One region of the Parvimonas micra genome, then DNA from elsewhere that is predicted to be linked to it. Evidence: a T-box and tRNA genes for the amino acid it is inferred to sense, from the RefSeq annotation. Region 1 holds a T-box; the other holds one or more tRNA genes.

Region 1 (12,838 bases):
TTTGGTTCAGAAGTTAAGTCATTCTTAAAATATCCAAAGTTTAAAAAAGAAATTAATGAAAAAGCATTAAAGCATTATTTAGTTTTTCAATACAATCCTTTAGAAGAAACATTTTTCAAAGGTGTAAAGAAACTTAGACCAGGACATTATTATATTTTTGAAAATGGGAAACTTGAAATCAAGAGTTATTACGATTTAACTCTTGATTATAAGGAAATGACTTTTGATGAAGCTGTAAGTAAGATAGAAAAAGAAGTTGAAGAATCAGTTAAATATCACAAGATAAGTGATGTTGAAGTTGGCTCTTTCTTGTCAGGCGGTGTTGACTCAAGTTATGTTGTTGCAACAGCTATGCCTAACAAAACTTTTTCGGTAGGTTTTGATAATAAAGGCTTTGATGAAACAGTTTATGCAAAAGATCTTTCAGATAGATTAGGAATTGAAAATTTTTCAAAAATAATAACGCCTGATGAGTTTTTTGACGGAATAAATAAAGTGCAATATTATTCAGATGAGCCACATGCAAATCTTTCTTCTGTTGCTCTATATTTCTTGTCAAAACTTGCATCTGAACAAGTTAAGGTAGTTTTGTCAGGAGAAGGAGCTGATGAATTATTTGCAGGATATAATGAATATGCAGAGGCTCTTCCACAAAGAATTTACAAAAAATTACCATTTAGTTTAAGAAATAAGTTATATAACAAGTACAAAGATAAAAAGCATTTTAGTGGAAAGACTATTATAATGAAGTATGGTCGAAAGGTTGAAGATAGATATATTGGACCTGCAGAAATAATGTCTGATGAACAAGCTAATTTACTTTTAAAAGAAAAATATCAAAATTCTGAAACATCAAGAGATTTAACTAAAAAATATTATGATGAAGTTAAAGATATGGATGATGTTTCTAAGAGATTATATCTTGATATGAAAATGTGGATAGTTGACGATATTTTGCTTAAAGCAGATAAGATGACTATGGCAAATTCTATTGAGCTTAGAGTTCCACTTTTAGATAAAAAGATGTGGGAACTTGCAAGAACAATTCCTGTAAGACATAAAGTTCATAATGAAATAACAAAATATGCTTTTAGAAAAGCTGCTTTGAACAAATTGCCTGATGATTGGGCTAAGAGAAGAAAGTTAGGTTTTGTTGTTCCTTTTGTTTTATGGATTAAGGAAGAAAAATATTATAATATTGTTAAAGAAACTTTCAATAAGGATTTTGTAAGTGAATTTTTTGATGTGGAAAAAATCAATTCACTTCTTGATGATCACTTTAATAATAAAAACAATAATGGTCGTAAGATTTATACTATTTATACATTTTTAAAATGGTATGAACAATATTTTAATTAAGAGGTAAAAGAATGAACAAAGCTGTTGTTTTAGGTTGTAATTACTATATAGGACTTAGCATAATAAGATGCTTAGGACGTGAAGGAGTTCATGTTGTAGCTTGTGATTATGACTTTGATAATTCCTATGGAGCAAAGTCTAAATACATTTCTGAATTTTTAAAAATTGATGATTTGAATAAATTTGGAGAAGAGGCTTTTGTAGGATTGATAGAATATGGAAAAAAACAAGAAGAAAAACCTGTTTTACTCCCAACACATGATAAATATGTTGAATTTATAGATGAATATTATGATGAATTGGAAAAATATTATTTAATCAGTCAAGCTAAAGGACTTAATTCAAAATTATTGGATAAATGGACTTTATATGATATTGCAAAAGAAAATGGAGTTAAAATTCCGGCAACAATTAATGCAAATGACGAAAATTTAGTTGAAAAAGTAAAAAATGAAGTAGGATTTCCTTGTATCATCAAGCCTGTTGATACTGTAGAATTTACTAAGATTTTTAGAAATAAAGTTTTTATCTGTAATAATGTTGAAGAAATGGAAAATGGAATAAAAAAATCGAAAGACAATAATATAGAAATCTTTATTCAAGAAATTGTTCCGGGTTTTGACGATTGTATGTTGACTTATGATTTTTATATTGATAAAAATGGAAAAACTACTCATTATATGACTGCTCAAAAACAAAGACAATGGCCGATAAACTTTGGAGCATCTTGTTTTACAATTCAAAAGTACAATCAAAAATTAATTGATATGTCAAAGCCTTTCCTAGAAAATATAGGATATAGAGGTTTTGGTGAAATAGAATATAAAAGACATGAAAAAACGGGAGAAATCTATCTGATAGAAATAAATGCAAGGACTACTAATTTTAACAATTTGATTTATAAAGTTGGAATTAATATGCCTTATATTGCATATCTTGATTTAACTGGAAATTTAAAAGAAAGTGATTGTAAGTATGTTGATTACGATACAAATTATGCTTTTATTTATGGTTTTGAAGATATGGTTGCAATTTGGCGTTATAAGAAAACAAAACAAGTTGGAATTTTGAAATCTTTAAAGATTTCATTTTCAAGCAAATGGGCTCCTGCAATTTTTGCTACTGATGATTTAAAACCTTGGTTTTTCTTTAATAAAATTCTATTGGGAAAAGTTTTTAGAAAAATATTTAGGAGGAAATAGTGTACAAATTAGGAGTTATCGGAGGTATGGGACCTTTAGCAACTGTTAAGTTCTACGATAAAGTCGTTTTAAATACTGAGGCGCATAATGACAATGAACATATTGATTTAATAGTGTTAAATCATTCAACAATGCCTGATAGAACAAGATGTATTATAGAAAATAAAGATACTGAATTTTTAAATGAAATTAAGAAAGATTTGGAAATTCTGAATAAAATTGGTGTAGATGTAGTTGCTATTCCTTGTAATACAAGTCATTATTTTTATGATGAATTTAAAAACTTCGCAAATTTAAAAATTATAAATATGATTGAAGAAACAATTTTAGAAATAAAAAGAAGAGGAATAAAAAAAGTCGCAGTCTTTGGAACACTTGGAACACTAAATTCAAAAGTTTATAATAAATATGCAGAAGAAAATGGAATAGAAGTAAAAGAATTGTCCATAGAAGATAAGAAAACTGTTATGGATATTATTTACAAGATTAAAGAAACAAATAATTTAGAGAATAAAGAATTTGTAGAAATTCTAAATAAATACTGTGATAACGAAACTATTGGAATAATAGCTTGTACTGAACTTAGTCTTTTGGATATATGTAAAAATATAAATACGATTGATGCTTTGGATGTTCTCGTAAATAAGAGTATTGAATACAGTGGAGCAAAGATTAAAAAATAAATGTGATTCTAATCATATATTCTCAAAAAAATAAAAAAAATTATAAAAAAACTTTATTTTTAAAATATTTGGGTATATAATGGTTGTGAATGATAAAATAATAGGAGGAATGAAAAATGAAAGATTTTAAAAGTTTAAATGTTTATTTATCAAACATCGCAGTTATGACAACTAAATTGCATAATTTGCATTGGAATGTAGAAGGAAGAAATTTCTATCAAACACATATTTTCACAGAAGGGTTATATGATAAATTCTTCGAATGGTATGATGAAGTTGCTGAAGCAATTAAAATGAGAGGTGGATTCCCATTTGCATCATTAAAAGAATATGTTGCTAATGCTACTGTTAAAGAATTAGAATCTAAGAAAGTAACAGTTGATGAAGTTAACGAAATAGTTATGAATGATTTAGCTGCTCTTAAAGAAGAAGCTACTAAAATTAGAGAAGAAGCTGATAATGATGGAGATTTCATAATTGTTTCAATGTTAGAAGATCAAATTGGAGAGCTAGAAAAGAATGTTTGGTTCTTAAGAGCTTCTAAACCATGTTGCAATAAATAATAATAAAAAAATTTAGGTTGAGTTTATACTCAACCTTTTTTTGTGAAATAATAAGATTATCAGTAACTCACCCGATGTAAAATATTGTGTAAGTAGAAGCGTATTATTTAGAATATAATTTTTTACAGTTGACTTTTTTTACTAAATCTAATATAATTTATTCATTAGATATTTAGTGATGATAAGAAATAGTAAATTATTTATGTATATTTAGAGAGAAGTTGTTTGGTGAAAAACTTTTATGCAGATAATTGAACCTATCTTGGAGCTTGTATTCAAAATACAGGGTTGTGCCTTATAGCTTTTGAGTATAAATTAGAGTGGTACCACGGCTTTCGTCTCTTGGAGATGATTGCCGTTTTTTTATTATAGAAGTTATTTTATAAAAATCATCACAAAAATTAATTTATAATTACGGAGGAAATTTATTATGAAAATGAAAAGATACTATATGCCAACACTTAGGGAAGATCCACAAGAGGCAGAAATTATAAGTCATAAATTGCTTTTAAGAGCAGGAATGATTAGAAAGAGTGCTGCAGGAATTTACTCCTATCTTCCTCTTGGTTACAGAGCAATTAGAAAAGTAGAAAATATTGTAAGAGAAGAAATGGACAGAATGGGTGGATATGAAATTTTAATGTCTGCACTTCAACCAAAAGAAATATGGGAAGAATCTGGAAGATGGCAAACTTTTGGACCAGAAATGTTTAAAGTTAAGGATAGAAATGAAAGAGAATTCTGTCTTGGACCTACTGCTGAAGAATATTTTACAACTTTGATAAGTGGAGAAATTAAAAGCTATAAACAATTACCTTTAAATATTTATCAAATTCAAACAAAATATCGAGATGAAAAAAGACCACGTTTTGGTATAAACAGAGCCAGAGAATTTTCAATGAAAGATGCTTATACTTTTGATGTAAGCCCTGAAATGATGATGGAATCTTATAAAGAAATGTGGAAAGCATATGAAAAAGTATTTAATAGATTAGGACTTAATTATAAAATTGTTGCCGGAGATGCAGGAGCAATGGGAGGTAACAGCTCACATGAATTTATTGCTCTTTCTGATGTTGGAGAAGGAGTTATTTGCTATTGTGATGAAAGTGGATATGCTGCTACAGACGAAAAAGCAGAAGTCATTTACAAAGTTGACGAAAGTGGAGATGAAGAGGAACTTGAATTGGTTTATACTCCAAATTGCAAGACAATAGAAGATGTTGCAAACTTTTTAAAACAAGATGCATCAAAATGTATTAAGGCGATAGATTTAATTGTAGCAGGAGAACCTATTATAGTATTTGTTCCAGGAGATAGAGAGCTTAATATGACAAAACTTTGTGCTTATCTTGGTGTTCCAGAACATGAAATTGAAATGATGGATGAAGAAACAATTTTAAAAATTGGATCATCAGCTGGATACACAGGACCAGTAAACTTGAAAGCAAGAAAGATTTTAGATAAGAGAGTTACTCTTATGAAAAATACTGTAGTTGGTGGGAATAAGGAAAATCATCACTATATAAATTGTAATTTTGGAAGAGATTTTGATGGAGAAATTGCAGAAGATTTACTTATGGTTCAAGAGGGAGATGTTTGTCCTATAAGTGGACATCCTTTGAAATTTGCAAGAGGGATAGAAGTTGGAAATATCTTCCAACTTGGAACAAAATATTCTAAGGCTTTAAATGCGACTTTCTTGGACGAAAATGGAGTTAGTCAATATTTCTGGATGGGAAGTCATGGAATAGGAATTACAAGAAGCATTACTGCGATTATTGAACAAAATAATGATGAAAAAGGAATTATTTGGCCAATCCAAGTTGCACCATATCATGCAATAGTTACAGTTGTAAATATTAATGATGAAGAACAAATGAAGCTTGGTGAAAAAATCCATGATGAATTGGAAGCTCAAGGTGTTGAAGTAATGCTTGATGATAGAAAGGAAAGAATAGGCGTCAAATTTAATGATAGAGATTTAATTGGTATTCCTTTAAGAATAACTGTTGGTAAAAAAGCTAACGAAAATATAATTGAATTTTCAACTAGAAAAGAGATGGAAAATGTTGAAATGTCTTCTGAAGATGTAATTAATAGAGTTGTAGAAGAAGTTAGAAAAATAAAATAATATTTTTAATACCACAATATGTGGTATTTTTTCTAATTGATTGTATCTTGTTTTTTTATTTAATTGGGTACCATATAAATAGTTAGTATTAAATTGTAAAAGGAGTTTTTATGGATAGTGATTTCAGTACAAAAATTCAAAAACAAAAAATAAGTCGCGAAAGACGAAAAGAATTAAAAAATAGATTAAAAAAAGAGTTAGGAGATAGAATGAGATTTGTCTATATAGCTTCTTTTTTGTCTTGGATTCAGTTCTTGATGAGAATTATTTCTTTTGGATTTATAGCAAAGGGATTTTCTAATTTATATAATAAAATAGATTTTAATCTTTTTGCTTATGTTGTAATTACAATCGGATTAAATATATTTGGTTTTTGGATTTCTATTTTTGCTAAGAGATATCAAGGTGTTGCATCTCAGTATGCAAGAAATAATTTAAAAGTTAAATTTTTTGATGCCTTTTCCAAAGGTAATGAGGAAGTTTTTAAAGGCTATTCAACAGCAGATGTACTTACAGTTGCATCTCAAGGGATTGACAGTTTAGATACTTTTTACAGTAATTATTTGACAACAACTTTAAGAACATATTTTAATTGTGCAACAATTTTATTGATTGCAGCTTTTATCTATCCTTTGGGTGGTTTGGTCTTTTTAGTTAGTATTCCTTTTATTCCTGTTTCAATAGTGTTAATACAAAAGCGTTCAGCAAAAATTATGCAACATTATTGGTCAACTTATATGGATGTAAGTAATTTGTTTATGGATGATTTAAAGGGATTGAATACTCTTTATTCTTATAGTGCAGATGCTATTTATGAGAAGAAATTTAATGAATCTGCTGAAAACTTTAGACTTTCCACTATGGAACTTTTGAAATTTCAACTTCAATCAGTAGGATATATGGACGGAGTTATGTATCTTGGAATTGCAATTTCAGGATTTTTAGCGGTTCTTTCAGTTTCAAAAGGCAATATGTCAATTTTTAATTTTATATTCTTTGTTTTGATTGCAACTGAATTTTTTACTCCAATTAGAGAATTGGGATATTGTATGCATTTACTTATGATGAATACTAAAATGGCAGATAGGATTTTTACTTTTTTAGATAGTGTAAAGGATGAAAATAAAACAGAAGTTTCAAATATCAATTTAGAAAGTATAGATAATATTGAATTTAAAAATTTATCTTTTTCGTATGACGATAGAAAGGTTTTAAATAATATTAATTTAAGTATCACTAAAGGTAATTTGTTTGCAATAGCAGGAGAAAGCGGACTTGGAAAGAGCACATTTGCAAAAATTTTGTTTAAAAATCTTGAGAATTATTCCGGTGAGATTTTGATAGACGGAAAATCTTTAAGAGATTTTTCAAAGTCAGATATAAATGCATTAGGTTTTTATGTATCTCCAGATTCTTATGTCTTTAATGAAAGCATTATGGATAATTTGAAAAAAGCTACAAAATTATCTGAACACGAAATTTTAGAATGGATTGAGGAGAAAAATATTTTAAAATTTGTAAAGACTTTGCCTGACGGTTTTAATACAATTATCGGAGAAAATGGAAGATTGATTTCTCCGGGGCAAAGGCAACAGATAATTTGTGTTAGAAGTTTGCTAGCAGATAGGAAAATTTACATTTTTGATGAAATGACATCAAGTGTTGATACCGAAAACGAAATAGCAATTTTGGATTTAATCAAAATGATTTCTAAAAATTCTATTGTTATGTTTATTTCTCATAAGATGAAGCAAGTTAATAAAGCAGATTTTGTTTTATTTATGAGGAAAGAAAAAAGTTGGGATTTTGGAAAACCGGAAGATTTATATAATTCAAATTATGAATATAAGATGTTATTGGATAAACAAAATGAAATGGAGGAAATTTTAAATGAAAGATAGTTTAAGATTAGTAGCTAGACTTATAAATTTTATGAAAAAATTACTCCCGGTAATTTTGTTAGCTGTATTTTTTGCAGTTTTTGGATTTTTAATTACTGTATATATTCCTGCAAAAATTATTTCATTAGGATTTGATGCGGTTAATGGGGAAAAGTTAAAAATAATATCTTTAATAATTTTAGTTGTTCTTGCAATTTCAAGAGGGCTTTTCAGATATGGAGAACATTATTTCGGACATTACGTTGCGTTTAAAGTTTTGGCAGATTTTAGAAGAGAAATTTTTTCAAAACTTAGACGACTTGCTCCATCAAAACTTGATTCTCAAGATAGTGGAGCTTTGTTGAAACTAATAGGCGAAGATGTTGAAGCTTTAGAAGTTTTCTTTGCTCATACTTTAGCACCTATTACAACAGGGACTATTGTTTCAATAATTTTAATTATTTATTATTTACAATATAATATACTTTTAGCTTTAATTGCAGTTATAGTGTATTTTACACTTGCTGTTATTATACCTAATATATTTTCAAACAAATTAAAACCACATCTTGAAGTTCAACAAAAATATAGAAAATCATATACTTCATATTTTTTGGAAAGTTTAAGAGGTATGAAAGATTTACTTCAACTTGGAGTTGAAAAAGAAAGATTTAAAAACTTATCAAAAGAAAGTCGAATTGTAAATAAAAAAGAAAGAAATGTTGCAAAATTAAATTTCTTACAATTTTCATACAGTTTTTTAACAATAGGTTTCGGAGTTTTAGCCTTTGCTTTTGTAGATTTTATACTTGTAAATAAAAATGTAATTAGTGTAAAAGGTGCAGTAATTACATTGGTAGTTTTTAGTTCATCATTTGCTCCATTTTTAGAACTTAGCAGACTTCCTTTAGGACTTGGACGTGCATTACAAGCAGCAAAACAAACTTTTAGTTTATTAGATGAAAATGAACCACTTGGAAATGACGGAAGTAAAGAAATTGAAAAAATAAATGAAATAAAATTTGAAAATGTTGATTTCTCTTATCCTAAGAGAGATAAGATGATTTTTGAAAATTTGAATTTGCTTTTTGAAGATGAAAAAATTGTAGGTCTTGTCGGCGAGAGTGGATCAGGGAAAAGTACATTGATGAAAATGGTTATGAAATGGTATATGGCAAAATCAGGAAAAATATTTCTAAATGAGGAAGATATTTTAAAAATAGATAGTAGAAAACTACAAGAAAAAATTGCTTATATTCCTCAATTTCCACAAATTTTTTCTCAAACAATCAGAGAAAATTTAGTTTTAGGAAATGATAAGATTACTGATGAAGAAATTTTAGAAATTGCTGAAAAATGTAGATTAAAGGATGTAATTTTATCAACTGAAAATGGACTTGATACTAAAATAAATTCTGAAAAAATTATTTTTTCAAGTGGAGAAATGCAAAGACTTGAACTTATGAGAGCATTATTAAAGAGGGCTGATGTTTATATTTTTGATGAGCCTACAAGCAATTTAGATACTTTAAATGAATCAATAATTTTGAATTTGATTAAAGAAAATTGTAAGGGAATGGTATTTTTGATCTCTCACAGAATGAGTACTGTATCATTTTCAGATATTGTGTATAGAGTAGAAAATGGTAAATGCTTTAAAATATAGCCTTGCAGATTAAGATGAAATATGTTATCATCATACTAAAAATATGAGGGGTAATATATGAAAATTAAATTTGTAAAATATACTTGGATTATAATAGGACTGATATTTTTTGCAATAGGAACTATTGGTGCTTTCTTACCAATATTGCCTACGTTTCCATTTTATATTGTAACATTATTTTGTTTTGCAAGAAGTTCTGAGAAATTGCATACTTGGTTTGTTGGAACCAAACTATACAAAAATAATATAGAAAAAATTGCAAATAGAAAAGGACTTCCACTAAGACAGAAAGTAAAGATTATAATATTTTTCACCTTGACAATGGGAATTGGATTTTATTTTATGAAAAATACAAAAATTGGACGAATTATATTAGGAATAGTTTGGGTTTTCCATGTCATATATTTTGTTTTTGGGATTAAGACAATAAAAAGTAATGAAAATGAAATAGAATATATAGAAGCTGATATGAATTAAGAAATTCATATCAGTTTTTTATTGTGAAACAACAAGGTTCCCGGGAACCCACCCGATGCGAAGCATCGTGGAAGGGTGGGGTTCTTATTGTTTAAAAAATTTTTTTAAAAAATTTAAAATTTTTTTGTTCTACTTATTGATATAAAAATAATTACAATGGATTTCAGAAGAAAAAATGGGTAAATATACTATATATAGTAGCTATATAGTTTGTTGACAATATATATTGTTGATGATATAATCTTACTATCGAGCATTTACGAAGTATTTTTGGAGGTAGTATATGATTAAAGTTATAAAAAGAAATGGTCAAGAAGTAGATTTTGATGCTAATAAAATTGCAATAGCGATAAATAAAGCTATGCATAGTAGTACAGGAGTATACGAAGAAGGATTGGCAGAAAAGATTGCATCAGAGATAGAAACTTTTGCAACAACAATCGGAAAGAAGATGAGTATATATGATATAGAAGATCATGTTTACTACAGCTTAATTAAATATGGAAATCCTGCAACCGCCAGAGCTTATGAAAACTATAAGGCTGTGCAAACTTTTAAAAGACTTAAAAATACTACTGACGAAAGTATTTTAGGTCTTCTGGATAAGACAAATTTGGATGTTATAAATGAAAATTCAAATAAAAATGCTATTCTTGCATCAACTCAAAGAGATTTGATTGCCGGAGAAGTTTCAAAGGATATAGCAAGAAGAATGTTAATTCCTGTGGATATTGTTCAGGCTCATGACGAAGGAGCTATACATCTTCACGATATGGACTATTTAATTCAACCTATGTTTAATTGCTGTCTAGTTAATATTGGAGATATGCTTGATAATGGAACAGTAATTAATGGTAAAATGGTTGAAACTCCAAAGTCTTTCCAAGTTGCTTGTACAGTTATGACTCAAATAATTGCACAAGTAGCATCAGGTCAATTTGGTGGTCAAAGCTTAAATGTTGCTCATCTAGGAAAGTATCTAAGAAGGAGCTATGAAAAACATTTAAAACTTGCAAAAGAAATTTTAACTGATGAAAAAGACATTGAAAATATTGCAAGAGCAATGACTAAGAAAGAATTGGAAGCAGGTATTCAAACTATTCAATACCAAATAAATACTTTGATGACTACAAATGGACAAAGTCCTTTTGTTACTCTTTTTATGTATGTTGAAGATGGTTTTGAATATGAAGATGAAGTTGCGCAAATTGTTGAGGAAATAATAAAACAAAGATTAGAAGGAATTAAAAACGAAAAAGGTGTTTATATCACACCTGCTTTCCCTAAATTGATTTATGTTTTAGATGAAAACAATGTAAGAGAAGATAGTAAGTACTATTATTTAACAAAACTTGCTGCAAAATGTACTGCAAAGAGAATGTATCCTGATTATATCTCTGCTAAAAAACTTAGAGAACATTATGAAGGAAATGTATTCGGACCTATGGGTTGTAGATCGTTCTTAGCGCCTTATAAAGATGAAAATGGAAACTATAAATTTGAAGGTAGATTTAATCAAGGTGTAGTAAGTTTGAATTTACCACAAATAGGAATTTTAAATACGGGAAATGAAGAAGGTTTCTTTGAAATGTTGGATAAAAGACTTGAAATTGTAAAAAAAGCACTTTTATTCAGAAATTCACTTCTTCAAAATGTAAAGAGCGATAATTCTCCTATTCATTGGCAATATGGAGCAATTGCTAGACTTAAAAAAGGTGAAAGTATTAAAAAATACCTTGAAAACGGATATTCAACTCTTTCTGTAGGATATATTGGATTATATGAAGCTACTATGTGTGTAAAAGGCGTTAGTCATACAACTGAAGAAGGAAAAGAATTTGCTCTTAAAGTTATGAGAAAAATAAAAGAAGCGGCTGACAGTTGGAGTGAAGAAACAGGAATGACATTTTCATTATATGGAACTCCTGCTGAAAGTTTAACTCACAGATTCTGTTCTATAGATAGAAAGAAATATGGAGAAATAAAGGATATAACAGATAAGGGATATTATACAAATAGTTATCATGTTGATGTTAGGGAAAATATTTCAGTTTTTGATAAATTCAGATTTGAAGAAGATTTCCAAAAATTGTCAACAGGAGGTTGTATTTCCTATGCGGAAATTCCTAATATGAACCATAATGTTGAAGCTGTTGAACAAATGATTAGGTTTATCTATGATAATATTCAATATGCTGAATTTAATACAAAATCAGATTATTGCCATGTTTGCGGATTTGATGGAGAAATAATCATAAACGAATATAATGAATGGGAATGTCCTCAATGTCATAATAAAGATAAGCAAAAAATGAATGTAACTAGAAGAACTTGTGGTTATCTTGGAGAAAACTTCTGGAATGAAGGAAGAACAAAAGAAATAAAGGCAAGAGTTCTTCATATATAGTGAGGGATTAAAATGAGATATGGTCAGATAAGATCTTATGATGTTGCAAATGGAGTTGGTATCAGAACTAGTATTTTCGTAACTGGCTGTACACATAATTGTAAAGATTGTTTTAATAAAAAATATATGGATTTCAATTTTGGAGAGCTTTGGACTAAAGAAACTACCAATTTAGTCATAGACTATTTGCGTGATAAAAATGTAGCGGGTCTTACCTTGCTTGGTGGAGAACCAATGCAAAACGCAAAAGAACTCCTTGAAATTGTAAGGGATATAAAAAAAAGTGTAAATAAAAATATTTGGATTTATTCGGGATATACCTTTGAGGAAATTCTTGAAGATGATGACAGATTTGAGCTTTTAAAAGAATGTGATGTTTTAGTTGATGGAAGATTTGATTATAGATTAAAAGACTTAACTTTGAAATTTCGAGGTTCTTCAAACCAAAGAATTATAGACATAAAAAA
Region 2 (12,838 bases), 440 kb from region 1:
TGCTTTTAAAATTGATTAAAAATTTGATTTTTAGACTATATTTATTGTATAAAAATAAATTTTTTTGATAAATTATTAAGACAACGATATTTTTAGTGACAAACAAGATTAATATACGATTAGAAGATTTATTGTTTTAAAAAAGATTTTGTGATTTTTGCTTTATTATTATAATACTATTTGAATTATTTATACTCTTATACCTTGTAAAAATATTAATTTTTTTAATATAAGGTGTTGTAAAGTAATTAAAATTGATGTATAATACATCTGGATGGTAAAAATTTTACTCAGTTATTTTGAAAGGAGATTGAATAATGAAAAGGATTTTAATGACAGGAGCACTTGGACAAATCGGTACAGAATTGGCTCTTTATTTGGGGGACATTTATGGAAGAGAAAATATCTTAGCTACAGATTGCTCAGATGCAAACAAAGCGGCTATCGAAGATATTCGTTTTGAAACATTAGACGTTACTGATCCAAAAAGAATGTTTGAATTAGCTAAAGAATTTAAAGCTGATACTATAGTAAATTTAGCAGCAATACTTTCTGCTAGAGGAGAAAGTATGCCACAATTAACTTGGAAGGTTAATGTTGACGGAGTTGTAAATACTTTAGAAGTTGCAAGAGAATTAAATGCAAAAGTATTTGTACCTTCATCAATAGCAGCATTTGGAGCAGGAACTCCACTTGATAATACACCACAAGTTACTATTCAAAGACCTAATACTATGTATGGAGTAACAAAAGTTTCAGGAGAACTTTTATGCGATTACTATTTTAATAAATTTGGAGTTGACGTAAGAGGAGTTCGTTATCCAGGAATTATTTCTTATAAAACATTACCTGGTGCAGGAACAACTGACTATGCAGTTCATATTTATTATGAAGCAATTAAAAATAAAGCTTACACTTCTTATATAGGTAAAGGAACTCAAATGGATATGCTTTATATGCCAGATGCACTTAAAGCAGTTGTTGATTTAATGGAAGCTGATCCTTCAAAACTTAAAGACAGAAATGCTTTCAATATTACAGCTATGAGTTTAACTCCAGAAATTTTAGAAGAAAGCATTAAAAAATATATGCCTGAATTTAAATTAAGCTACGATGTAGATCCAATCAGACAAGCTATAGCTGAAAGCTGGCCAAATTCATTAGATGACTCTGCAGCAAGAGAACAATGGGGTTGGAAACCAAGCTTTGATTTGGATAAGATGACAGTAGATATGTTAGAAAACTTAAGTAAAAAATTAAAATAGTTATAGATAGGAGAATAAAGATATGAGTATTCATGATTTAAAATTTTTACAAGAAAAAGTTAATAAGTTAAAAGAAGACGGAGTTTACCGTAAATTACCTGTATTAAATGGAAAGAATTCATCAACAATTGTTCTTGATGGAAAAGAAATGGTAAATTTATCTGCAAACAACTATTTAGGACTTGCTAATAATCCAGTTTTAAAGAAAAAAGCTCAAGAAGCTATTGAAAAATATGGTGTAGGTGCTGGTGCAGTAAGAACTATCATCGGAAATATGGATTTACACGAAGAATTGGAAAAGAAATTAGCAACTTTCAAAAAATCTCCAAGAGCATTTATATTCCAATCAGGTTATGATTGTAATATAGGAACTATCCAAGCAATTACAGAAAAAGGTGATTTAATTATCTCTGATGAATTAAACCACGCTTCAATTATAGACGGTATTAGAATGACTAAAGCTGATAAAGCAGTTTTCAAACACAGTGATATGGAAGATCTTGAAAGAGTTTTAGTTGAAGCTCAAGGAAAATATAAAACAATCTTAATTATTACTGACGGTGTTTTCTCAATGGACGGAGACCTTGCAAAATTACCTGAAATTGTAAAATTAGCTGAAAAATATAATGCTTTAACTTATGTTGATGACGCTCATGGTTCAGGAGTAATGGGAAGCCACGGAAGAGGAACTGTAGATCATTTCGGGTTACATGATAAAGTTGACTTTGTTATCGGAACTCTTTCAAAAGCAATCGGAGTTAAAGGTGGATATGTTGCTTGTAACGAAGTTGCTTACGAATGGTTAAACCATAGAGCAAGACCAGTTCTATTTAGTACAACTTTATCTCCTGGAGATACTGCAGCTTGTATCGCATCTGTTGAAACTTTAATCGAATCAGATGAATTACAAAAGAAACTTTGGGATAATGCTAAATACTTTAAAGAACAATTAGGGAAATTAGGATTTAACACTGGTCATTCAGAAACTCCAATTACTCCAGTAATTATCGGAGATGAAGCTAAGACTATGGAATTTTCTAAAAAATTAAGAGAATACGGAGTATTCGGTTCAGCTATAGTATTCCCAACTGTACCAAGAGGAACAGGAAGAATTCGTTGTATGATTTCTGCAGCTCATAGTAAAGAAGAATTAGACAAAGCTGTAAAAGCATTCGAATTAGCTGGAAAAGATATGGGAATTCTTTAAGATTAAGCTTAGAAAATAGAGAAAAATAAAAAAATATTAAAGAGGAGAAAATTTCTCCTCTTTTTTAACTTCATTTAAGTTTTTGTCGATATAATGTTAGCAGTTGATAGATGAAACAATAGAAAATACAATTCTACTATTAACTGCAAAATTTATTTTTTGAATATATTTTTAAAAAATAAAAAATTTTTTAAAAAATTTTTTTCTTTAAGCTTACTTTAAGGTTGACAGTTTAAAATATATTCAAGATAATAAATGATATTAAAAAAGAGGTGATTTATTATGGACGATAAAAGAGATAATATCTTCGATGAAAATGAAAATAATATAAAAAATGAAGAACATAAAGAAGAAACTTCAAGACAAAATGAAAATAATTTAAATGAAACGCAAAAATTGTTCAATGAAGAAGATATAAATAACTCAATCGATGAGGATTATGGAGAATATACTGAAGATCCATATGATTATTATAAACAACAAGAAATTTATGATGAACCATATATGGAAGATTCAAATACGCAAGATAAAAAATTTGAATCTTATGTTGATGGTATTGTTCAAAAAGAATTTGAAAAAGAAAAAAAGCTAATAGATTTAAATCTTTTTCAAAATTCTTATTAGCTATAATTTTAGCTAGTGCAATAAGTATAAGTGGAACTAGTTTCTACTTAAAGAGTAATAGTGGAAAGTCACTTTTAAATAATTCTTCAAATGATAAAGAAGCGACTGCAACAACTATTAATACTTCTGAAAATCCAAATGTTGAAAAAGCAGTTGCACAAAAATCAATGCAATCAGTTGTAGGTATAACAACTGTTGGGGTTTCTGAAGATATGTTTTCCACTCAAAAACAAACAAAGGGACTTGGTTCAGGGGTTATAGTAAGTAAAGATGGTTACATTTTAACAAATAACCACGTTGTTGACCCTTCAAAAACAAAATCTGTAACAGTAATACTAAGCGACGGAACTAAAAGAGAAGCCAAAGTCTTATGGAGTGACAAAACTTTAGACTTAGCAGTTATCAAGATAGATCCAAGCGGTCTTAATTTAAAACCAGTTGAATTTGGGGACAGTTCTCAAGTTTCAATAGGTGATAAAGCTATAGCAATTGGTAATCCACTTGGTATAAATTTAAAATCAACTTTAACTTCTGGTTATATTTCAGGAAAAGATAGAGTTATTACTTTACAAGATGGATCTACTATGGAAGGTTTATTCCAAACAGATGCAGCAATAAACCCAGGAAATAGTGGTGGTGGATTATTTAATGATAAAGGACAACTTATCGGAATAAATACAGCAAAAGCTGGTAATAGTGACGGAATCGGATTTGCAATTCCTTCGAATTTGGCAAAACCTATTTTGGAACAAATAATTAAAAACGGTAAGTTCGAAAGTGTAACACTAGGTATAAAAGGTATAGATGTTTCACGATATAATGTCTTAGGACAAACAAAATTACCTGTTGACTCAGGTGTATATATTCATGAAGTTCTATCAGGTTCTCCAGCAGAATCTGCAGGACTAAAACCGAAAGATATTATTACTAAAGTTGGAGATACTAAAGTTACATCTAACTCAAGTTTAAAAGCAGCTTTATTGAACTACAAGATAGGTGATAAAGTTAAACTTGAAGTTTATAGAGATGGAAAAGCAACTACAATAGAAGTTAAATTTGAAAAATTTAATCTAGAAAATAGTAGTAATGACAGTAAGAACAACAATAGTAAAAAATATAACAAGAATTTTAACGGAAATAATTTCGGTAACGACAATGAAGACGGTAGCGATAATTATGACGGAAATGATGATAATTAATTAGCATATTAGTAGAGATTTTTTTATAAATCCTCCGTAAAAATAAATAAATGCAAAAAAAGCTATGAATTATATTCATAGCTTTTTTTGTTACTCTATTTAAGAGTAGTATTTATAAATTATTTGTAAATATTTTCTTTAGACAGTTTAAATTCATAATTATCATCTTCATCAATTATTGTTTCATCATCAACAAATGAAAGTTTGTATTCTAACTTATTTGCTGTTAAATATTTTTTATCACCTTTTTTTACTATTTTAGGATTATCAAATGAAGTGGCATTTTCTTTTTTGATTTTATCTTTAGCCTTATTAACATCATCAGGAGTTGAATTTGGATTTATTTTGCTTGGTTCTCCTGAATATATAAGAACTTTTTCGGTAATTACAATTTCTCCGCCATTTTTACCAACAAATTTTTTTCCATAATAATTTTTAACTTCATTATTCCCCGTACAAGCAGTTAAAAGTAAAATCATAAAACATAATAATACTTTACTAATTTTTTTCATACTTTACCTCCAATTAAATAATATAATATGTAAATAGATAGAATCTAAAATTTTAAATAATCTCCATTCTTGTACCTACTAGGGTAAAAATAAAACATACTGCCCTCCAAAATCTTTTTTACAATATTAAACTAAATTGATTTCTCAATACTATATTATCAAAAAAAAAAATAAAGTCAATATATATTTGAATAAATGTAAATTTTATAAAAAATTAATGAAGTATATTTATTATTCCCAAGTTATCCACATTTTTTGTGGATAACTGTAGTAAATTGTGGATTTAAGTTGAAAGTTGGACTGTATTTATGATATAATATATCGTTGAGTTATAAAAAAGAACTAAAATATAACTCATAATATGTCGTGATGTTTAATGTATAGTTTGTTTTTGTCTTTTTCTTTCGGAACTAACGTTAAGGTTCACGATAAAAGAAAGGGAAAAATATGATAGAAAATTTTAATGATTTTAATTTGTCGAAGGAAGTTTTAAAAGCCGTTGTTGAAATGGGCTTTGAAGAACCTTCTCCAATTCAAAAACAAGCAATTCCGACTATGTTAAACAACGAGGATATAATCGGTCAAGCACAAACGGGAACAGGAAAGACAGCATCGTTCGGTATTCCTATAGTAGAAAAAGTAAATAAAAACAGTAAGACAACTCAGGCTATGGTACTATGTCCAACAAGAGAATTGTCAATTCAAGTTGCAGAAGAAATTTCGAAACTTGCAAAGTATAAGGGAGTAACAGTTGTTCCAATCTATGGAGGTCAACCTATAGAAAGACAAATCCGTTCTCTAAAAATGGGAGTTCAAGTTATTGTCGGAACTCCAGGACGTGTTATAGACCATATTAAGAGAAAAACTTTAAAAACTGAAAATATTAAAACTTTTGTATTGGACGAAGCGGATGAAATGTTTGATATGGGCTTTAGAGAAGATATTGAAAAAATTATAGGCTTTTTACCTTATGAAAGACAAACAACTTTCTTCTCTGCTACAATGGATCATGAAATGATGGATTTTGCTGCAAGATACCAAAGCGAACCAAGACTTATAAAAGTCGTACCAAAGGAATTAACAGTTCCAAAGGTAACTCAATACTATTTTGCACTTAAGCATAATATGAAACTTGAAATTCTATCCCGTATTTTAGATGTTCAAAATCCAAAACTTACAGTAGTTTTTTGTAATACTAAAAAAATGGTTGATGACTTAACTGCAGGGCTTCAATCTCGTGGATATTTTGCGGATGGACTTCATGGAGATTTAAAACAAATCCAAAGAGATGGGGTAATGAATAAATTTAGAAATTCCACAATAGATATCTTGGTTGCGACAGATGTTGCTGCTCGTGGAATAGATGTTGACGATGTAGATTTAGTTATAAATTACGATATGCCTCAAGATGTGGAATACTATGTTCACAGAATAGGTAGAACTGCAAGAGCAGGTAGAGAGGGAACTGCAATAAGTTTTGTTTCTCCAAGGGAAATGAATACTTTATCTCAAATTCAAAAATACACAAAAACTAAAATAGAAAAAAGAGATATGCCAACTCTTAAAGACTTGATTAAAAGACATGAAGAAAGATTTATGGAAGACATCAAGGAAGAAATCAATAAAAATGAACATACAAAAGAGTTAAATCTTATAAATATTCTAATGAGTGAAGACTATTCTCCGATTGATATAGCTGCTTGTCTTTTAAAACATTATAATGAGAATAATAAACTTAACAATCACGAAGAGCTTATAGACGTGGATATTAAGAAGAATAAGAAAAAGGGAAATGACAAGACTTCTATTTCAAACAAGGCTGGAAAGTCAAATGTTACTGAAAAGAATTCCGGAAGAATTTATATTAACATTGGTTCAAGAAAGGGAGTTTCTCAAAGACATATAGTTTCTGCACTTTGTAATGATGCGAATATAAGCGCAAGAGATATTGGAGATATCGAAATTTTTGAAAAGTTCAGTTTTGTAAATATTCATAAAAACGCACTTAAAGATGCAGTAAATAACCTAAATAATGCTCATATTAAGGGCTTTAAGGTTTTAGTTGAACTTGCGAACAAAAAGGAAGACTCTTCAAAATTTTCTGCAAAATCTAAAGATAAGAAAAATAAAAAGGATAAAAAAGACAAAAAGGTTGAAAAATCTAAACGTGATAAAAAGAGAAGATAATTTTTCAAGAAAATTAAGGTAAATTTTATGGAATTTTGTAAATATAAAAAAGATTTGAATTTTTCATACACAATGGGAGCTTTCCCAACGATTGAGCTTTTACAGTCAAAAAATTACAAGATTATATCAGTTTTGGTACATTCAAAATATGACGACAAAGCAGGTCTTGAAAAAATTTGTGATGAAAAAGGAATTAATTTAATTTATAATGATAAAATTGTAAATAAACTTCAAAACAAAGAAAACACATTTGTTATTGGAGTTTTTGAAAAAAACTTTGCAAAGATAAAAAAAGACAATCACATACTATTATGTGAGCCGAGAGATAAGGGAAATTTAGGGACAATTTTACGAACTGCATTGGGTTTCGGATTTAAAAATATTGCAATAATAGACGGTTGTGATATTTTTGATCCTAAAACTGTTAGAGCTTCAATGGGAGCAATCTTTAAAATGAATGTAGAAATTTTTAAAAATTTTGAAGACTACAAAAAAACTTTTGAAGAAAATAATATTTACTCTTTCATTTTAAATAAGGATTCAGTGTCTCTAAAAAATGTAGAGATTAAAAAGCCTTTTACATTGATGTTCGGAAACGAATCACATGGACTTGAAAACTTTGACTTAAGTGGAACAACTTCCGTATTCATAGAACAGAGCGAAGACATAGATAGCTTTAATTTACCAATTGCAAGTTCAATAGCAATGTATAAATTTATGGAAAAAGAATAAAAAATATAAGTAAAAAGCAGGGGAAATCCCTGCTTTTTTGATACATTGACTCCTGAAATCTCATAGCATAAAAATTAACAATATTTGAAGTTTATTTACTGTTCACGTTTATCTGCTAATCGAAGTTATTTCTTTATACGTCATTTCGAGCGAAGTCGAGAAATCTCATAGTTTTGCTTGCAAACAAGCAAAACTAAATGTATCGAAGATACATACAATGTAAAAGACTTATTTATTAAAAGTCTTTAAGATAATTTCATATGAATTATATAAATATTATAGTTTTTATACAAGTCCTTTACAGGACTTACTATTATTTGTAAACAAATAATAGTAGTGGGATCTTTCGACTTCGCTCAAGATGACGTGTTGGTGGCTTTTCTTCTCAAAATGCTATGACGTGAAATATTTCGTTTTATATATGATATTTAATAAACCATATTGTTTTACCAAAGTAAAAAAGCAGGGAAGTCCCTGCTTTTTTGTCTTAGTATGGATGCATTTAAGCATTAATAAAGTTTTCTAACTTTTCTTTTAATTCGTCAAATTCAAATCCACCTTTAATAGCAATCATTTCAAGAGTTGCAATATCTTTCATCATTGCAAATAATTCTGGATTATCAAGATTTGAATATTCTGGACTTAAAGTCTTTAAGAAGTTTTTAACTTCTGGATATTTTTCAACTAATTCACCAATTTTTGTACTTTTTTCTAATTTCATAGTATTTCTCCTTTTCTCTAATCAATTTAATAATTTTATATATGATTTATTTTTTATGTTAATAATATTATAGCATAATTTGTATTGAAAATCTGTTGCATTTGAAACAAAAGAAAAAATTTTTAAAATTTTTTACATAAAAAAAAATTCCTATGAGTAAAACCCATAGGAATTGGTCGGGGTGAGAAGATTCGAACTCCCGGCCCCATGGTCCCAAACCACGTGCGCTACCAAACTGCGCTACACCCCGATACGATTACCTAAATATTATATAACTTTTATTATACTTTGTCAACACTTTTTTTGAAAATTTTTGTGTTAAGAAGTCATTTTTAGAGTGTTATTATACTATATAGGTTAAATCGTAAATTTAATTATTCTTTTGATGTAAATTTTTTATATCTTCTGCTGTAGGTTTATCAAATAGAAAAGTCTTTACAACTGCTAAAGTCTCTCTAACATTTGAAGCTATAACTGCCCCAAATGGAGTCTTTGCTGGAACAGTCCTTGCTAAAATTCCAAATCTATAAAGAATAAGTTTTGCCCTAAATAAATGATAGTCTGAAGAGATTACCATTATTTCTGATGGCTTTTTATCTAGCTTTTCTAATGCAAATTTTACATTTTCAAAAGTATTCTTGCTTTTTGTTTCAACGATAAGTCTTTCTTTATTAATTCCTTTTTCTACTAAATATTTTTGCATAAATTCTGCTTCAGAAAGTTCATTATTTTTTTCTTTTCCTCCACATAAAACAGCTTTTGCAGTCTTATGTTTATTTAAATATTCTACAGTAGTATCTAGTCTATTAATCAATGTTTTTGAAAGTTTTCCATTATTTGCCTCAGCTCCAAGCACTAAGACATAATTTTCATAAGTATCTATTTCATTCTTTTTAGAATGATAGATTAAAGATTGAATTAAGACGACTAAACACAAGCATAAGAATAGAAAAAATTTAAAAAGTTTTTTCATATTTACCTCCTATATGTGAGTTTCTAGCTGTTTGACAAATGCCTCTAGATAAGTTTGTTCTTCCTTTGAAAATCTATTAAAAATAGGGGAGTCTATATCCAAAACTCCAAAAAGTTTTTCGTTTTTAAAAATAGGAATAACAATCTCTGAATTACTTTTTCCATCGCAGGCAATGTGTCCTTCAAAATTATGAACATTTTCAACATTCAAAGTCTTTTTAAGACTTGCACTTGTTCCACAAACCCCTTCTCCGTTTTGTATTCTAACACAGGCAGGAAGCCCCTGAAAAGGTCCAAGAACTAGAGTGTTTGTCTTTTCATCTAAAAGATAAAATCCGACCCAATTAATTTTTTCTAAAAAGAAATTTAATAGGGCAGAAGCGTTTGATAAATTAGCTATTGTATTTTCTTCGCTATTGCATAATTCATACAAATCTTTTATTAAATAAGAGTATTGTTCTCCCAAGCTACCTTCGTATTTAATTTGATTAAACATTAATACCTCCATGTTGTCAAAATATTTCTAAATCAAGTCTGATAAATTATTCATATTAAATTCTTTTAATAAGTCTTTTATTCCTGTTTTTATCTCATCTCTTTCAAAATCATGTTCATTTAAAAATTTAGAATCTTTTTCGTTGAGATATGAGTAAAAAAGGAGACCTATTAACAAACTATCTTGAGTTTTATATTTCAACATTTTAAATAAAGAATCTTCAGCTTCATTTATATTTCCATTGTCGATTTTTGATTTTAAATTTTTTAAAATTTCCTTGCTTTCTTCTAATTTTAATAGTTTTTCAGGCGAAGAACTTTTGTCGATTTTAAAGACAAATTCTAAAATCATACTTATCCATTCTTCAATTTTTCTCATTATATAATCATTTTTTAACATATTTTCTCCTAATCAATTACTTCAAGATATGATAGGTAAAAGTATGCAGTTGAGCATATTAACCCCAAGTTTAAAAATATCCATAAACCTGTAGTTTTTGCATATCTTGAAAAATAAGCGCCTATTGCTCCAACTATCTGTGGGAAAAAGAATCCTAAGTATCCAATATAATTTGGTAGGTGAATTCCTTGTTCTGTTTTGAAGGATTTTACATATAGTAATAGAACTGATTCTACTACGGCGCCAATTAAAAAAAGTATTGTTGATAAATTTTCTTTTTTCATATTAAAACTCCATAAACCAATATAAAATACATTATATGTTCAAGATTAAATGTAATCAAGAAAAGAATTAAACTTATTATAGAGTAAATTTTATTAGAGTTACTCGTAAAATACATTGATAATCCAAGTAAAATTAAAGTTATAGGTTGTAAAGCCAATAAAATTTTTACATTTAAGTTTGAAAAGTGAACTGTAACACCCCAGAAAGCTGTGATGCAAAATGAAATCAAAGATAGTGTAAAAACTATTTTTGGTAAATTTTTATTTGATACCATATTGACCTCCTTATTTATATTAATAAGTAAGTTTTTTCTCCTAGCCGACTACTTCAATGAATGCTGCATAAAAGTAAAGAGCGGAAAGCATTAAACCTATATTTAAGAATAACCACAATATTTGTATTTTTGCATGTCTTGAATAAAAAGCACCAATTGCTCCCATTACTTGTGGGAAAATCAGTCCAAAATATTTAAGATAATTAGAAAGTTGAATTCCTTGTCCAGTTTTAAAGGATTTTACATATAGTAACAAAATTATTTCTACCACAGTACCAAATAAATAAATTATCATAGATAGATTTTCTTTTTCATATCTTACCTCCTAAGACCAATAAAAAAGTCATTATGTGTTTAATATTAAATGTAATTAAGAAAAGAATCACATTTATTATAGAGTAAATTTTACTTAATTTTCTTGTAAAATACATTGAAAATGCAAGTAAAATAAGAGTTGTCATAGATAATACAAGAAAATATATACCATCTAAATTATCTACTAAGTCTGTAAAATAATTTACAGAAAATAATAGTATTGTGATACAAAATGAAATCAAAGATAGTGTAAAAACTATTTTTGGTAAAGTGTTTTTTGTTTCCATAGCTACCTCCTTTATTTAGAGAAATCTAAAAAAGTTTTTTAAATTCCTCTTGTGCTAAAATAAGCTCATGAGTCATTGCAGGATCAAAAGAAGTATGACCTGAGATAGGGAAAATCAATTTTGAATTATTTAGTTTTTCATGCAATAAATAAGCTCCAATAGGTCTGCAATCTACATCATATCTACCATGAACTATTATTGTAGGAATATCCTTTATTTTTTCAACATTATTTAAAATGTAATTTTCTTCAAAGAAGCAATGATTTACAAAGTAGTGGCATTCCATAATCGCCATTGAAATATCTTCATCAGTGATTTCTTCTGAAATAACTCTCGGTTCAAGAGCAACTACTGAATTTTCAAACGCACTAAAAGACTTTCCGTATTTTTTCTTTGTTTCATAGTCATCTGAAGTTAAGTATTTGTAATAACTTTGAACATAATCTTTTCTCTCTTCTTCGTTAAAAGGAGATTTAAAGATTTCAAAGGTCTCAGGGAAAAACATTCCTGCTCCACCTTGATACAACCACTTAATATCTTCATCTCTTCCCAAGAAAATGCCTCTAAGAATTAAACCTACAACACTTTGTGGATAATTTTCTGCATAGTATAAGGAAAGAGTAGTTCCCCAAGAACCACCATAAACAAGCCATTTATCTATCTTTAAATGTTCTCTTATCTTTTCCATATCCTTTGCAAGATTTTGTGTATTATTATCTTTTAATTCCAAAAATGGTTTACTTTTACCACAACCTCTTTGATCAATTGTTACTATTCTATAAAAAGATGGATCTAAAAATCTTTTAGATTTGTCGCCACAACCACAACCTGGCCCGCCGTGAACAAATACAACTGGGGCTCCATTTGGATTTCCTGATTGTTCGTAATAAACTTCGTGAACATCATCAACTTTTAGATGTCCTTTGTCGAATGATTCAAATTCGGGAAAAAGTGTTTTATATTCCATATTAACCTCCAAAATAATATATCTATTTAGTCTATACTATATTAAATAAGTTCATTTGTCAAGTTGTATTTTATAGTCAAAATATGGTAAAATCATTAAATGAGATATTAGGAGGTTTTATGATAGGAATAGTAGCTGCTTGCCTTACAACATTTGCGTTTGCACCGCAAGTTATAAAGGTAATAAAAGATAAAAATACACAATCTCTTTCACTAATTATGTGTCTTATGCAAACAACTGGAATTTTTCTTTGGTTGATCCATGGTTTGATTATAAAAGACTTTGCACTTATTTTTGCCAACAGCATTTCATTTGTTTTAGTTTTAATTATACTTTTACATAAAATTAAATATAAATAGATTTATATACAAAAACTTGACTTACGTAATAACACGT

What was found. A T-box is a leader RNA that pairs with one kind of tRNA and senses whether it is charged. The one in region 1 lies ahead of WFJ11_RS05700 (proline--tRNA ligase), so its partner is inferred to be a tRNA-Pro.
Region 2: it encodes a tRNA-Pro, which carries the amino acid that the T-box ahead of WFJ11_RS05700 (proline--tRNA ligase) is inferred to sense. The anticodon was not compared.

What each region holds. Positions count from the first base shown of each region.
Region 1 covers NZ_CP148048.1:1,174,099-1,186,936, reverse strand. Annotated here, with positions in the region: gene asnB (asparagine synthase (glutamine-hydrolyzing)) at 1-1,359, shown strand, start outside; gene WFJ11_RS05715 (D-alanine--D-alanine ligase) at 1,371-2,561, shown strand; gene WFJ11_RS05710 (aspartate/glutamate racemase family protein) at 2,561-3,244, shown strand; gene WFJ11_RS05705 (DNA starvation/stationary phase protection protein) at 3,361-3,807, shown strand; T-box leader at 3,977-4,153, shown strand; gene WFJ11_RS05700 (proline--tRNA ligase) at 4,238-5,941, shown strand; gene WFJ11_RS05695 (ABC transporter ATP-binding protein/permease) at 6,052-7,842, shown strand; gene WFJ11_RS05690 (ABC transporter ATP-binding protein) at 7,832-9,487, shown strand; gene WFJ11_RS05685 (YbaN family protein) at 9,545-9,964, shown strand; gene nrdD (anaerobic ribonucleoside-triphosphate reductase) at 10,248-12,371, shown strand; gene nrdG (anaerobic ribonucleoside-triphosphate reductase activating protein) at 12,384-12,838, shown strand, end outside.
Region 2 covers NZ_CP148048.1:65,398-78,235, forward strand. Annotated here, with positions in the region: gene WFJ11_RS00270 (NAD-dependent epimerase/dehydratase family protein) at 318-1,265, shown strand; gene WFJ11_RS00275 (glycine C-acetyltransferase) at 1,288-2,472, shown strand; gene WFJ11_RS00280 (hypothetical protein) at 2,755-3,096, shown strand; gene WFJ11_RS00285 (hypothetical protein) at 3,140-3,319, opposite strand; gene WFJ11_RS00290 (S1C family serine protease) at 3,309-4,295, shown strand; gene WFJ11_RS00295 (hypothetical protein) at 4,415-4,807, opposite strand; gene WFJ11_RS00300 (DEAD/DEAH box helicase) at 5,255-6,994, shown strand; gene WFJ11_RS00305 (TrmH family RNA methyltransferase) at 7,022-7,726, shown strand; gene WFJ11_RS00310 (DUF1858 domain-containing protein) at 8,229-8,447, opposite strand; tRNA gene WFJ11_RS00315 (tRNA-Pro) at 8,621-8,697, opposite strand; gene WFJ11_RS00320 (YdcF family protein) at 8,818-9,420, opposite strand; gene WFJ11_RS00325 (GAF domain-containing protein) at 9,430-9,915, opposite strand; gene WFJ11_RS00330 (DUF6483 family protein) at 9,943-10,314, opposite strand; gene WFJ11_RS00335 (hypothetical protein) at 10,323-10,598, opposite strand; gene WFJ11_RS00340 (hypothetical protein) at 10,595-10,873, opposite strand; gene WFJ11_RS00345 (hypothetical protein) at 10,914-11,168, opposite strand; gene WFJ11_RS00350 (hypothetical protein) at 11,185-11,475, opposite strand; gene pip (prolyl aminopeptidase) at 11,501-12,442, opposite strand; gene WFJ11_RS00360 (SemiSWEET transporter) at 12,562-12,801, shown strand.